Hahella chejuensis KCTC 2396: one gene and its partner. The main gene of each other region encodes a partner of the protein of the gene in region 2 in a complex. Links are inferred from orthologs where the notes say so. Each region holds a gene or a part of one and is shown on either strand. Other genes may lie near its edges.

What was found. The genes of interacting proteins can lie anywhere in the genome.
Region 1: the proteins of dapF (region 2) and rppH are in contact, whole or in part, in a solved structure (PDB 5YGU), measured with the Escherichia coli proteins. The link is inferred for Hahella chejuensis KCTC 2396 from one-to-one orthologs.

The regions. Positions count from the first base shown.
Region 1 is NC_007645.1:6,121,308-6,127,094, forward strand. What follows is about bases 658-3,387. They hold rppH (RNA pyrophosphohydrolase), read right to left. Parts: upstream 2,401-3,387; coding sequence 1,915-2,400; downstream 658-1,914. Other genes in these bases: ptsP (phosphoenolpyruvate--protein phosphotransferase), read right to left, coding at 658-1,902; HCH_RS26930 (HAD family hydrolase), read left to right, coding at 2,641-3,297; HCH_RS26935 (imelysin family protein), read left to right, coding at 3,294-3,387. Also shown: more of ptsP, read right to left, coding at 1-657; more of HCH_RS26935, read left to right, coding at 3,388-4,451; HCH_RS26940 (class I SAM-dependent rRNA methyltransferase), read right to left, coding at 4,504-5,697. UniProt on the Escherichia coli protein: Master regulator of 5'-end-dependent mRNA decay.
Region 2 is NC_007645.1:316,219-321,378, reverse strand. What follows is about bases 1-2,828. They hold dapF (diaminopimelate epimerase), read right to left. Parts: upstream 1,916-2,828; coding sequence 1,085-1,915; downstream 1-1,084. Other genes in these bases: lysA (diaminopimelate decarboxylase), read right to left, coding at 1,928-2,828; HCH_RS01360 (DUF484 family protein), read right to left, coding at 233-964; xerC (tyrosine recombinase XerC), read right to left, coding at 1-196. In the rest of the region: more of lysA, read right to left, coding at 2,829-3,199; LPS translocon maturation chaperone LptM, read right to left, coding at 3,276-3,422; HCH_RS01345 (class I adenylate cyclase), read right to left, coding at 3,567-5,160. UniProt on the Escherichia coli protein: Involved in the succinylase branch of the L-lysine biosynthesis and in the biosynthesis of the pentapeptide incorporated in the peptidoglycan moiety. Catalyzes the stereoinversion of LL-2,6-diaminopimelate (L,L-DAP) to meso-diaminopimelate (meso-DAP).

The sequences.
Region 1 (5,787 bases), 5.8 Mb from region 2 along the record:
CATATACTGAGTCAGGTCATTGCTGCCTACGGAAATAAAGTCCACCCGTTCAGCAATTTCTTTGACCTGAAAAATTGCGCTGGGCACTTCAATCATTACGCCCACTGGCGGCATCCGCACGTTGGCGCCTTCTTCTCGGACCTCGTGATAGACACGATAGATCAGATGCAACGCCTCTTCTATTTCCGAGATATTGGAAATCATGGGAAGCATGATACGCAGATTATCCAGGCCTTCGCTGGCTTTCAGCATCGCCCGCACCTGCACCAGGAATATTTCCGGGTGATCCAGCGTCACGCGAATGCCGCGCCAGCCCAGAAAAGGATTCTCCTCGCTGATCGGGAAGTAACTCAACGCCTTATCTCCCCCAACATCCAGCGTGCGCATGGTGACCATGCTGGGCGCAAAGGCTTCTAATTGCTCGCGATAGCAATCCCGCTGCTCCTGTTCGCTGGGAAAACGGTCGTTGATCATGAAGGGTACTTCCGTGCGATACAGCCCAACCCCTTCTGCGCCGTGATTCAAGGAGCGCACGACATCCGTCATCAAGCCTGTATTGACCCACAATGTCATGTGATGGCCGTCTTTAGTGACGCAAGGAAGATCGCGCAACTCTTCCAGGCCTTTCGATATTTGCTGCTCTTCCTCAACGATTGAGTTGTAGTAACTCAAGAGCTCAGGAGATGGATGGCTGTATATTTCGCCGTTGTAGCCATCAATGATGATATCTCTGTCATCCAGCTTATTGATGGGCATATCTATAACGCCCATCACACACGGCAAGCCCATTGCTCTGGCGAGAATCGCTACATGGGAATTGCCCGAACCTTGTACCGACACCAGACCGACCAGTTTCTCGCGCGGAGCCTCTCCCAGCATGGATGGCGTCAGTTCCTCACTCACCAGAATCGTGTTTTCCGGATACTCACGCTGTTCATCAATATGCTGCTTCTGCAGATAGGCCAGAACCCTTTGCCCCAGGTCTTTGATATCGACAGCCCGCTCCCGCAGGTAGGCGTCATTGATCGCCTCGAAGTGACGCACATATTCCTGCACGACGACCTTAAGACTGCCCTGAGCCCAGTTGCCTTCGCGGATGAAGTTTTTCACTTCGCCGCTCAGCGCATTGTCATCCAGCATTCCCAAATAAACGTCGAATAAGGCCTGCTCTTCCGGCCGCAACTGCGTCGACAGGCGTTCGCCCACCTCTTTAATATCCTGCCGCACCGCCGCAACTGCAGCGTCAAACAGCGCCATCTCCGCTTCTATATCCGTGCAGGGCTTTTCCGGCACGGCTTTCAAGTCAGCATGAGGAAACTTGACGACGCATTTACCGATTGCGACGCCTGACGCGCCTGCAACGCCTTTAAAACAAATGTCCCGGGCTTTCTGTCCAGTAAAATTTAGCCCGGAGATAATTCCAGTCGCTTCCCCATGCGCGATAACCGCGGCGAGCTGGGCGGATATGGTAACCAGGAAGGCTTCTTCACTTTCATCAAACAGACGAGTGGCCTGCTGCTGAACAACCAACACGCCAAGTACTTTACGGTGATGAATAATAGGAACGCCGAGGAAGGATTTATACTTTTCTTCGCCGGTTTCAGGGAAATAACGATAACGGGGGTGGGCTGGCGCATTATGCAGGTTAAGAGGCTCTTCACGCACTCCTACTAACCCAACCAACCCCTCGGAGTGCCCCAGCTTAACCTTACCGATGGACTCAGGATTCAGCCCTTGAGTGGCCATCAAAATATAGTGATTGGTCTCTGGATCCAGTAAGTAGATGGAGCACACCTCGGTATCCATAGACTCATGTACGCGTTTGACAATAAGCTCCAGCGCCTCCCCCAGATTCGGAGCGGCGTTGACTTCTTGTACAATACTACGCAATACACTCAGCATAGGCGGAACGCTTTAACTTTCCTCACGCTTGAACAAGACCGGAGCGAACTCCCTCATCGCCCGCCGATACACCTCTCGTTTGAAGGATACTACCTGCCCGAGGGGATACCAATAGCTGACCCAGCGCCAGCCGTCAAATTCAGGCTTGTCCGTGTAATTAGTGCAGATTTCCGATTCATCCGCCAATAATTGCAGCATGAACCACTTTTGCTTTTGCCCCACACACACGGGATGAGAGTCATAGCGAATCATTTTCTTCGGCAGGCGGTAACGCAGCCAGCCGCGGGTGCCAGCGACAATCTCTACAGCCTCAGGCGGCAGCCCCACTTCTTCTTTTAGCTCTCTGAACAGAGCCTCTTCAGGCGATTCATCTTTCTTAATTCCGCCTTGGGGAAACTGCCAGGAGTCTTGTCCAATACGTCTGGCCCAGAACACTTCACCCTGAGGGTTGCACAGTATGATGCCGACGTTGGGACGGTAACCTTCAGCGTCTATCACAAACTGCCATCCTTATAATTTTTTTCAACATTGTTCCACAATTGAACAGCTGTACACAAATTAGCTTTACTTTAAGGGCTTTTAGCTAACTCTTCTAATAATAAATTAGGATTTAGTCAATAAATAACAGAATGTCACCCTGAACGCCCGTCACGCCTCGTTTCCGCTACAGTTGGCCGCTACGGATCGATTTCCTTTATAGTGTACAATTCCCACGCCCATCACAGAGGAGTTTAAGCATTGGCTCTAGCTATTTTTGATCTGGACAATACTCTCATCGCCGGCGATAGCGATCACGCCTGGGGCGATTTTCTGGTTCACAGAGGAATTGTCGATCAGGAAGACTTCAAACGCGTTAATGACGAGTTCTATCAGGATTACCTTCAAGGTCAGTTGGATATCTTCAAGTACCTGGGATTCGCCCTCAGCCCACTGACCCAGCATCCTCTGGAGCGATTGCACCAGTGGCGAAAAGAGTTTGTCGAGGAGTCAATTCGTCCTCTCCTGCTTCCCAAAGCGCTTGAGCTGTTACGCAGGCACCGCGATAGCGGCGATTATCTACTCATCATCACCGCCACCAATCGCTTCGTCACCCAGCCGATCGCCGACCTGCTGGAAGTCGATGAGCTCATCGCAACCGAACCTGAGTTCATCAATAACCGTTATACAGGCAAAGTCAGCGGCGTCCCAAGCTATCAGGCAGGAAAAGTGACGCGTCTGCGTGAGTGGCTGCAGCACAACCCTTATGATCTGTCAGACGCCTATTTCTATAGTGACTCCCACAACGATATTCCCCTCCTGGAGCATGTGGGCCGCCCAGTCGTCGTGGATGGCGACGAACGACTATTGCAAACTGCACGCGAGCGCGGCTGGGAAATCATGAGTCTGCGCCCATGAGAATGGGCGGACGTCATATTGCGATTCAGCTACTCTTGCTGTGCGTCGGATTAACTGCCTGCGATAAAAGCGCTGAGCGGAATTCTCCCACTGAATCTCCAGCGCCACAGCAGACCGCCACGCCACTCCCCGCACAGGAACAGAGCGACGCCAAAGCTACGGAAGAGGCGCTTGTGTCGCCACTTTGGAGCGCGGCTACGGAGAGACATGACGCCGCCCTGCACGCGATTGAAAAGCTGAATCGGGGTCTGCAGCAATTTATCAGCGCCCCAACGCCAGAATCTCTCAGCGAAGCCAGAGAGGACTGGCTACAGGCGCATACGGCGTTACAAGAGCTCAAAGTATGGGGCCAACTGCCGGCGGCGAAAAGCTACCTCAATCACAAGATGTCTGGAGCGCCTTACACTCGCGCATCGCTATTGGACGCTGCGCCGCTGCTGGGCGGTTACCTTGACGAAGTGCCCGGTTATCCGAAAAGTGGGCTGACCTACGCGGAAGACCTTGAGTTAGACAACGCAACGTTAAGTGAGCAGCATCAGTTTGCGGACGAGTACTATCTGGTTTACGGAATGCATCCGATTGAGTTCATGCTCTGGTCGCATAACGATCCTGCGCAACAGTCCACTCGTTTTATCGTGAATGCCGCCCCCCCTGACACAGAACGTCGACGCGAACTTCTGCGCTTGCAAGGTGAGCGTCTGCTACAGGATATGACGGAGCTCGCCGCCGCTTGGCGACCGCCTTCAGGGAGTATATTCCTGAAAGGAAAAAGCATGAGCCAGATGGAAGCAGTGCGGGAAGCCAACCCCTGGCTTATCGCTTTAATCGACTTTATTGATCGTGAAGTAGTCGGCGCCTTGAAACCTAAAGACGGCGAACCCGGCTGGCGATTTCAGGAACACTTGGAATTCAGTCAGGACGCCGCCCATTTTTGGCGCGGGCGAATGAAAGCCATGCAGCCTTTTCTGACAGAACCTGCATTGTTTACTGACGCCCAGACCCGCAACAGTCTGAAGGAACTCCGTCTTAAACTGGAAGGCTGCCTGACTGCATTGAGCCCCACTGCCGAGGATAACGAAGAACAGATCGCCATTTGCGAGAATCAGGCGCTGCAACTTCGGGAACAAATCATCATCCGATTCGCCGGAAACTAAGTCTTCTTTCTCATGGCCGGATAACTCCGGCCATCATGCCCCCAACGAACCATCACAAGGTAGGCGTAATGCGCAGCAGCATGGCTTTGATATAGTCCGTTTCAGGTATCGCGGGGAGAATCGGATGATCAGCGCCCTGCCCGCCCTGGAATATCAATTGCGCCGTACGGTCGACCTCTCGCGCCGATGCTCGCAGGATATCTCTCAGACGCTCTGCCGAAAGGTGCATGGAGCAAGAGGCTGACATCAGCATGCCGCCAGGAGCCGTCAATCGCAGCGCCAGCTGATTCAAGCGTTGATAGGCGCGCTCACCCTGCTTTTGATCTTTACGACGAGGTATCAAGGCAGGCGGATCGACAATGACCACATCAAACTTTTCTTTTTCCTGGCATAGATTTTCCAACGCATTGAACGCATCCTCACGGATAAAGCGACACGGTGGATTATCCATCTGCTGGCGACAGTTGCGTTGCGCCCATTCCAGTGCGCTTTCAGATGAATCGACGAATGTGACCGATTCCGCCCCATTGGCCAAGGCTTGCACACCCCAGCCGCCAACGTAACTGAACAAGTCCAGCACACGCTTGCCTTTCACCCAGGGAAACAAAGCCGCGCGGTTGGGGCGATGATCATAGAACCATCCTGTTTTTTGGCCGCCCTGCGCAGGCGCGGACATGGACACGCCGTTTTCAACCACCTCCAGCGCTTCGATCTCATCCCCAAAACACCGGGTATAGCGCTCCAACCCTTCCACTTCACGCATCTTGCCGTCATTCTTCATGATCACAGTGCGAGCGGAGAAATTATTCTTCAGGATATCGACGACATCATCCTTGAATTGCTCCATTCCCGCCGTGGAGATTTGCGCCACGAAATCAGCGCCAAAACGGTCAATCACTAAACCAGGCAGTCCGTCGCTATCGCCAAACACCATTCGATAGTGCGGGGAGCCGAACAACTGACTACGCCATTCGTCCGCCGCCTGCATCCGTTTTTTCAGCAAGGAGCGGGAGAGAAACAGTTTGGGGCTGCGGCTGACAATACGCGCGCAGATCAAGGCGTGGGGGTTGGCAAAGGCCGCCGCCAGCGGTTTTCCCTTAGCGTTTTCAATAACGACCGGCTGCCCCGCCGCCAATTCAGTCAGTGGCGTTTTCTGAATATCGATTTCGTTGCTGTATACCCACAAGTGTCCGCTACGAAGCCGTTTGTCGGCATTTTCCCGTAAACGCAATACGCCCGCGTCCATATTCGCCCCTTAATTAGTTGCCGCGCCGCTGGCGCTAGTGATTCGATGAAACGGCGCGGATTATAACTGATAAAGCCCTCTCAAAGCCGC
Region 2 (5,160 bases):
CGAGTCCACGTCGATGAAACTCGCTGAGAGCCTGGCGGAGCTGTGGCGTATGCAGGTCTTTCCAGCTAGCAACGCCATTGGCGTCACAGTATGCAACGACGCGTCGTAAATCCCGATTGTAGCTGCTGACGGTATGCACGGAGTAACGGCGTTCGCTATGCAGATAGGCAATAAACGCCTCCACTTGCGTGGACAAACTCATTGAAGGCTCTCCAAGACTCGCAACCAATCGCTAATCCGGGAAATGCTCGTCTCCCCGCCCCTCTTTAGCCAATAAAGGCGGAAGCATACGGCTAAGAGACTCACTGATGTATGACAGGAACAGCGATCCCATGCCGGTATTGAAATAACGCTCATTGCGACTGCCGATGCTCAACATCCCCAGCAAATCGCCGTATCTAAGGGGAATAACCGCGCAGGACGCAATGTCAGCATGATTGTGAGGAAATAGAACCTGCAGCTGCCTGGCTTCCAGATTGCCGCAAACCGCCTTGACGCTGTTAAGCAGTTCTTCGCCCAGCGCATCGGAACATTCCATCAGTGAAGCAGTGGAAACATTGCTGATCGGGAAGTCTTTATGCTCGGCGAACAACACCAGGCTACAGAAATCCACCTGGAAGTCGCCGGTGAAACTGTCCTCCAGCACAATCACCACTTCGTCCAGCGAACGTGCTTCCAGCAAGTTCATCAGCAAACGTTTGCTTTTTTCAAAGAAGCGGTCGTTCTGACGCGCCGTATCAATCAAATCGTACAGTTGCCGCTCATAATGATCGCGTTGTTCCCGAAACAGGCTGATTTGTCGCTCAACCAGGGAAATCGCCGCGCCGGACCGGTGCGGCAGCCTTATTTCATTGAGCAGTTCTTCATGCTCAACAAAAAAGTTGGGGTGCTCACGCAGGTAAGCCACCACAGCTTCTGCTGTCAGCGCCGGATTTTCGTCACTGCGCTTTGCCTGATTATTCATTCACCACTCCACTGCCGGAACTCTACTTAAGCGCCCATCAGGGCTTGTGAGTTCCGGTTGTATGCCTGACGTTTGTATTAATAGTCCGTCTATTTTATTCCTGTCAGTATCCCTGCCGAGTTATATCCTTACCTGACCGTCAAAAACGCGCACCGCCGGCCCTGTCATCATGACCGGGTGGCCTTCGCCTTCCCAGCTTATCTTGAGGTTGCCGCCCGGCAGCTTGATTTCCACCTTGCGATCCAACAGGCCGCGCAGCCTGCCCGCCACCACCGCCGCACAGGCGCCGGTACCGCAGGCCAGGGTTTCTCCCGCGCCTCTCTCGAACACTCTAAGCTTAGCAAAGCGGCGGTGAACCACCTGTAAAAATCCAATATTGGCGCGTTCTGGAAAGCGAGGGTGATTTTCCAACGCTTTACCCAGTTTATGCACTGGGGCTTTGTTAACGTCATCCACCACCAATACGCCATGCGGATTACCCATGGAAACCGCGCTGATTTCATACATTACGCCGTTGACTTCAATCGGATAAATCGCCTCCTGCGTCTCGGCGACAAAAGGAATATCCGCCGGAGCCAGTCTGGGCGCGCCCATATCCACGGTCACCAAACCATCCTTGTTGACGATCAGTTCGATAATTCCCTTTTTGGTCTCCACACGGATGTTTTTCTTGTTGGTCAGACGGTTTTCTTTAACAAAGCGCGCAAAACAACGTGCGCCATTGCCGCACTGCTCCACTTCCGAGCCATCGGCATTGAAAATCCGGTATCTGAAATCCGCATCGGGGCGTCCTGGCGGTTCGACGATCAGCAACTGATCGAAGCCTACGCCAAAGTTGCGATCAGCCAGTCTGCGTACTTGTTCCGGACGAAAGTGCGCATGCTGGGAGATGAGATCGACAACCATGAAGTCGTTGCCCAAACCATGCATTTTGGTGAACTTTATTAACATTTCAGCTCACTTTTATGCAGGTTTTACCGAAGCGCTCTCCGGCAGCGCGCACTCTCCCGCGAACAACTCTTCGATAGTTTCACGACGACGCACAAGGTAATGCTTGTCGCCATCCACCATCACCTCTGCGGCGCGACCGCGAGAGTTGTAGTTGGAACTCATGACGAAACCATAGGCTCCTGCGGAACGCACCGCCAGCAGATCCCCCGGCTTCAGGTTCAAAAGACGCTCTTTACCAATGAAGTCGCCAGTTTCGCATACCGGCCCGACAATATCATAACGCGCTTCTTTGCCTTCGCTGTGCTGCCTCACCGGCACGATATTCTGCCAGGCGCCGTACAGAGATGGGCGGATCAGGTCGTTCATCGCCGCGTCGACGATGGCGAAGTCTTTGTGGCCGTTATGCTTCAGGTACTCTACGCGGGTGACCATCAGGCCAGCATTGGCGGCGATAGAACGCCCCGGCTCCAGCACCAGCGTCAGGCCGCTGCCCTTCAGGCGCTCCATGACGGCGCGGGCGTACTCGTTGGGGTGCGGAGGCGTTTCCTGGTTATAGGTGACGCCCAGGCCGCCGCCCAGATCCAAATGCTTGAGGCGAATACCTTCGTTGCGCAAAGTCTCGATGATGTTCAGCACGCGCTCCAGCGCATCCAGGAACGGGCTTATCTGAGTCAGTTGCGAACCAATATGGCAGTCAATACCGATAACGTCCAAGTGCGGCGACACGGCGGCGGAGTGATACAGCTCCAGCGCTTCATCAATGCTGACGCCAAACTTGTTTTCTTTAAGTCCGGTGGAGATGTAGGGATGCGTTTGCGGGTCCACATCCGGATTGACGCGAATGGAGATTGGCGCTTTTTTGCCCATATCCGCGGCGACCTGCTGCAATCTTTCCAGCTCAGGCGCGGACTCCACATTGAAGCAATGCACGCCGACTTCCAGCGCGCGACGCATTTCATGCTCCAGCTTGCCAACGCCGGAGAACACAATTCGCTCCGGCTTGCCGCCCGCCGCCAACACCCGCTCCATTTCTCCCACAGAAACGATGTCGAAACCCGCGCCCAGTCGCGCCAGGACATTCAACACTGCAAGATTGGAGTTTGCTTTGACGGCGTAGCAGATCATGTGGGGGTAGCCGTCCATCGCAGTCTGATAGGCTTTCAGATGCCTTTCCAGCGTGGCCCGGGAGTAGATATAGCAAGGCGTGCCGTAATGCTCGGCGATTTCCTGAACGGAAAGGTCTTCAGCGAAGAGCTGATGATTGCGATATTCAAAGTGGTCCATAGGTCAACTCAAGCTGCGGAACGGGTGTCGCTCTGGCCCCTGACGACGCAGCGGCCGGACCTGATCCTGATCAGGGTCAATACCCCGACGGCGCTTTCAACTCAATGCGGACGTCCCCGCTCCGCCATGTCTGTTGGTCAGGTAGTTGCAAAGGACCTTTCTGACCGCAGGACATTAACCAAGTAGAAGCGTATACCAACAAGATCACGCCGATTGCGCGCATAACCCATCCCGGAATTAATCAAATTCCGCCAGTATAACGGCGCAGTAACACAATAGAAACAGTCCTGAACACAATAGAACCGCCGCCGGGCGGCAGCGTTGCGAGGAAAATAAATAACACTGTAGCAAAACCCGCCTGCGCCGCTTACCTGGCCGCGGCGGGATTCATATTGGGCAACGCCGCCGCGCCGCCGTCAGTGCGGGCCGCGCGTATCTCGCGCTCCAGCACCGCTTTATATTGCAGATACTGAGTGGTTTGCAGATGGCTCTGATATTCCTCACGCTCCAGATCGTGAGGCAAGCTGAGATCGATGATATATCCTGGCAATGCGGCGCTGTTACGAAAGCGGCTGCTTAAATAATGCGCCAGCGCCGCCGCTACCCGTCCTCCATGCTCCAGCACCGTGAATTCTTTGTGCTCACAGTAGAGGTTGAAATCCAGTTCGCGACCATTCTCATAAGCGCCGATCGCCTGTATTTCCACGTAATCGCCAAACCCTTTATGCAGACTGATATCCCGTTTTTCAGTCCGGTATTCCGGTTTCCCCGGCTGTAGTTGATAGAATTCCACTTCAAGGAATCCGGCGCCATCGTCCGCCAGGGAGTCATGCATCTGCTTGCGTTCCTGCACCCCCAGCAGAAATTGCTTCAATGATCCCAACAGCACATTGATGTCAGAACCTGTTTCCCGATAAACCAACAGCGAGCCTTTCTCGTCAATCACGTAGATATCGGTAATGCGCCCCTGATTCAGATAAAACACCTGCACCGCATGGGGACGCATACGGGCGAACACCGCGCGCAGCACATCTTCGCTCAATGCGTAGTCATCCACGACAATCGAGCTGTAATGTTTTTGCGGCTGCGCCAGAAATTCACATAACCCGACGTAGTCCTCCAAAGCCGTGAAACGGGGTTGATCATCGACAAACTGCAGCACGAAGTAACGGTCTTCCATCTGCAGAATATAGCGGCTGCGCGCACGCTCTTTGTCGCTGAAATAGCAGAACACCACTTGCTGAAACAACTGGTTGACCCGCTGCGCGATCGCCCCCGCCCGAGTAGGGCAATAACAGAGCACGGACAGTTGCGGCAGCCCTTCGCCGAACTGCTCGCTTTCGGCCAGCGCGGCAAGGTAGTTTTTCAGGCACTGCACCAGGGTGTCGCCGGACTCATAACGCTGCACCATCACCTCATTCCAACTGTTGATGATGACCTGATCCAGCGTCACCACCAGATTGGCGCGCTCGGAAGCGTAGCCCAGCGCATCATTGCGGTTGCTGAGCTTGTGCAGACCGCGGCGACTCAGATCCGCCATAGGGTCGACGCCGACGTTCACATAGACCAGGGTCGCCCGCAGTCTGGCTTTGGCGCGATAATCCTGTTGCGTCACGGCCGGCAACGGCAGGCTTATCAGCGAACGCAAACTGGAAATGATTTGTTGCAACTCATATTGACTGGCGTGGCTTTCTCCTGAGGCCAGGCTAACGCTGGTGCTACGGTCCAACAGGCCATTGCAATACGCCCAGACCAGCAACTCAATGAGGCTGTTTGAGCGTTTGACCGCGGGATTGAAAGCCGCGTCCATAGGGTTGGACAGATTTCGATACAACAGCCAACCGTTGCCAGCGGCGCCGATGGCCTGGCTGCTGAGATGATGAAACGCCAGATTATCCTCCGACAGATTCGGGGCAATGCCGGGGTTGATCATCTCAACTTTGCCGGCCTTACGCTGGAAT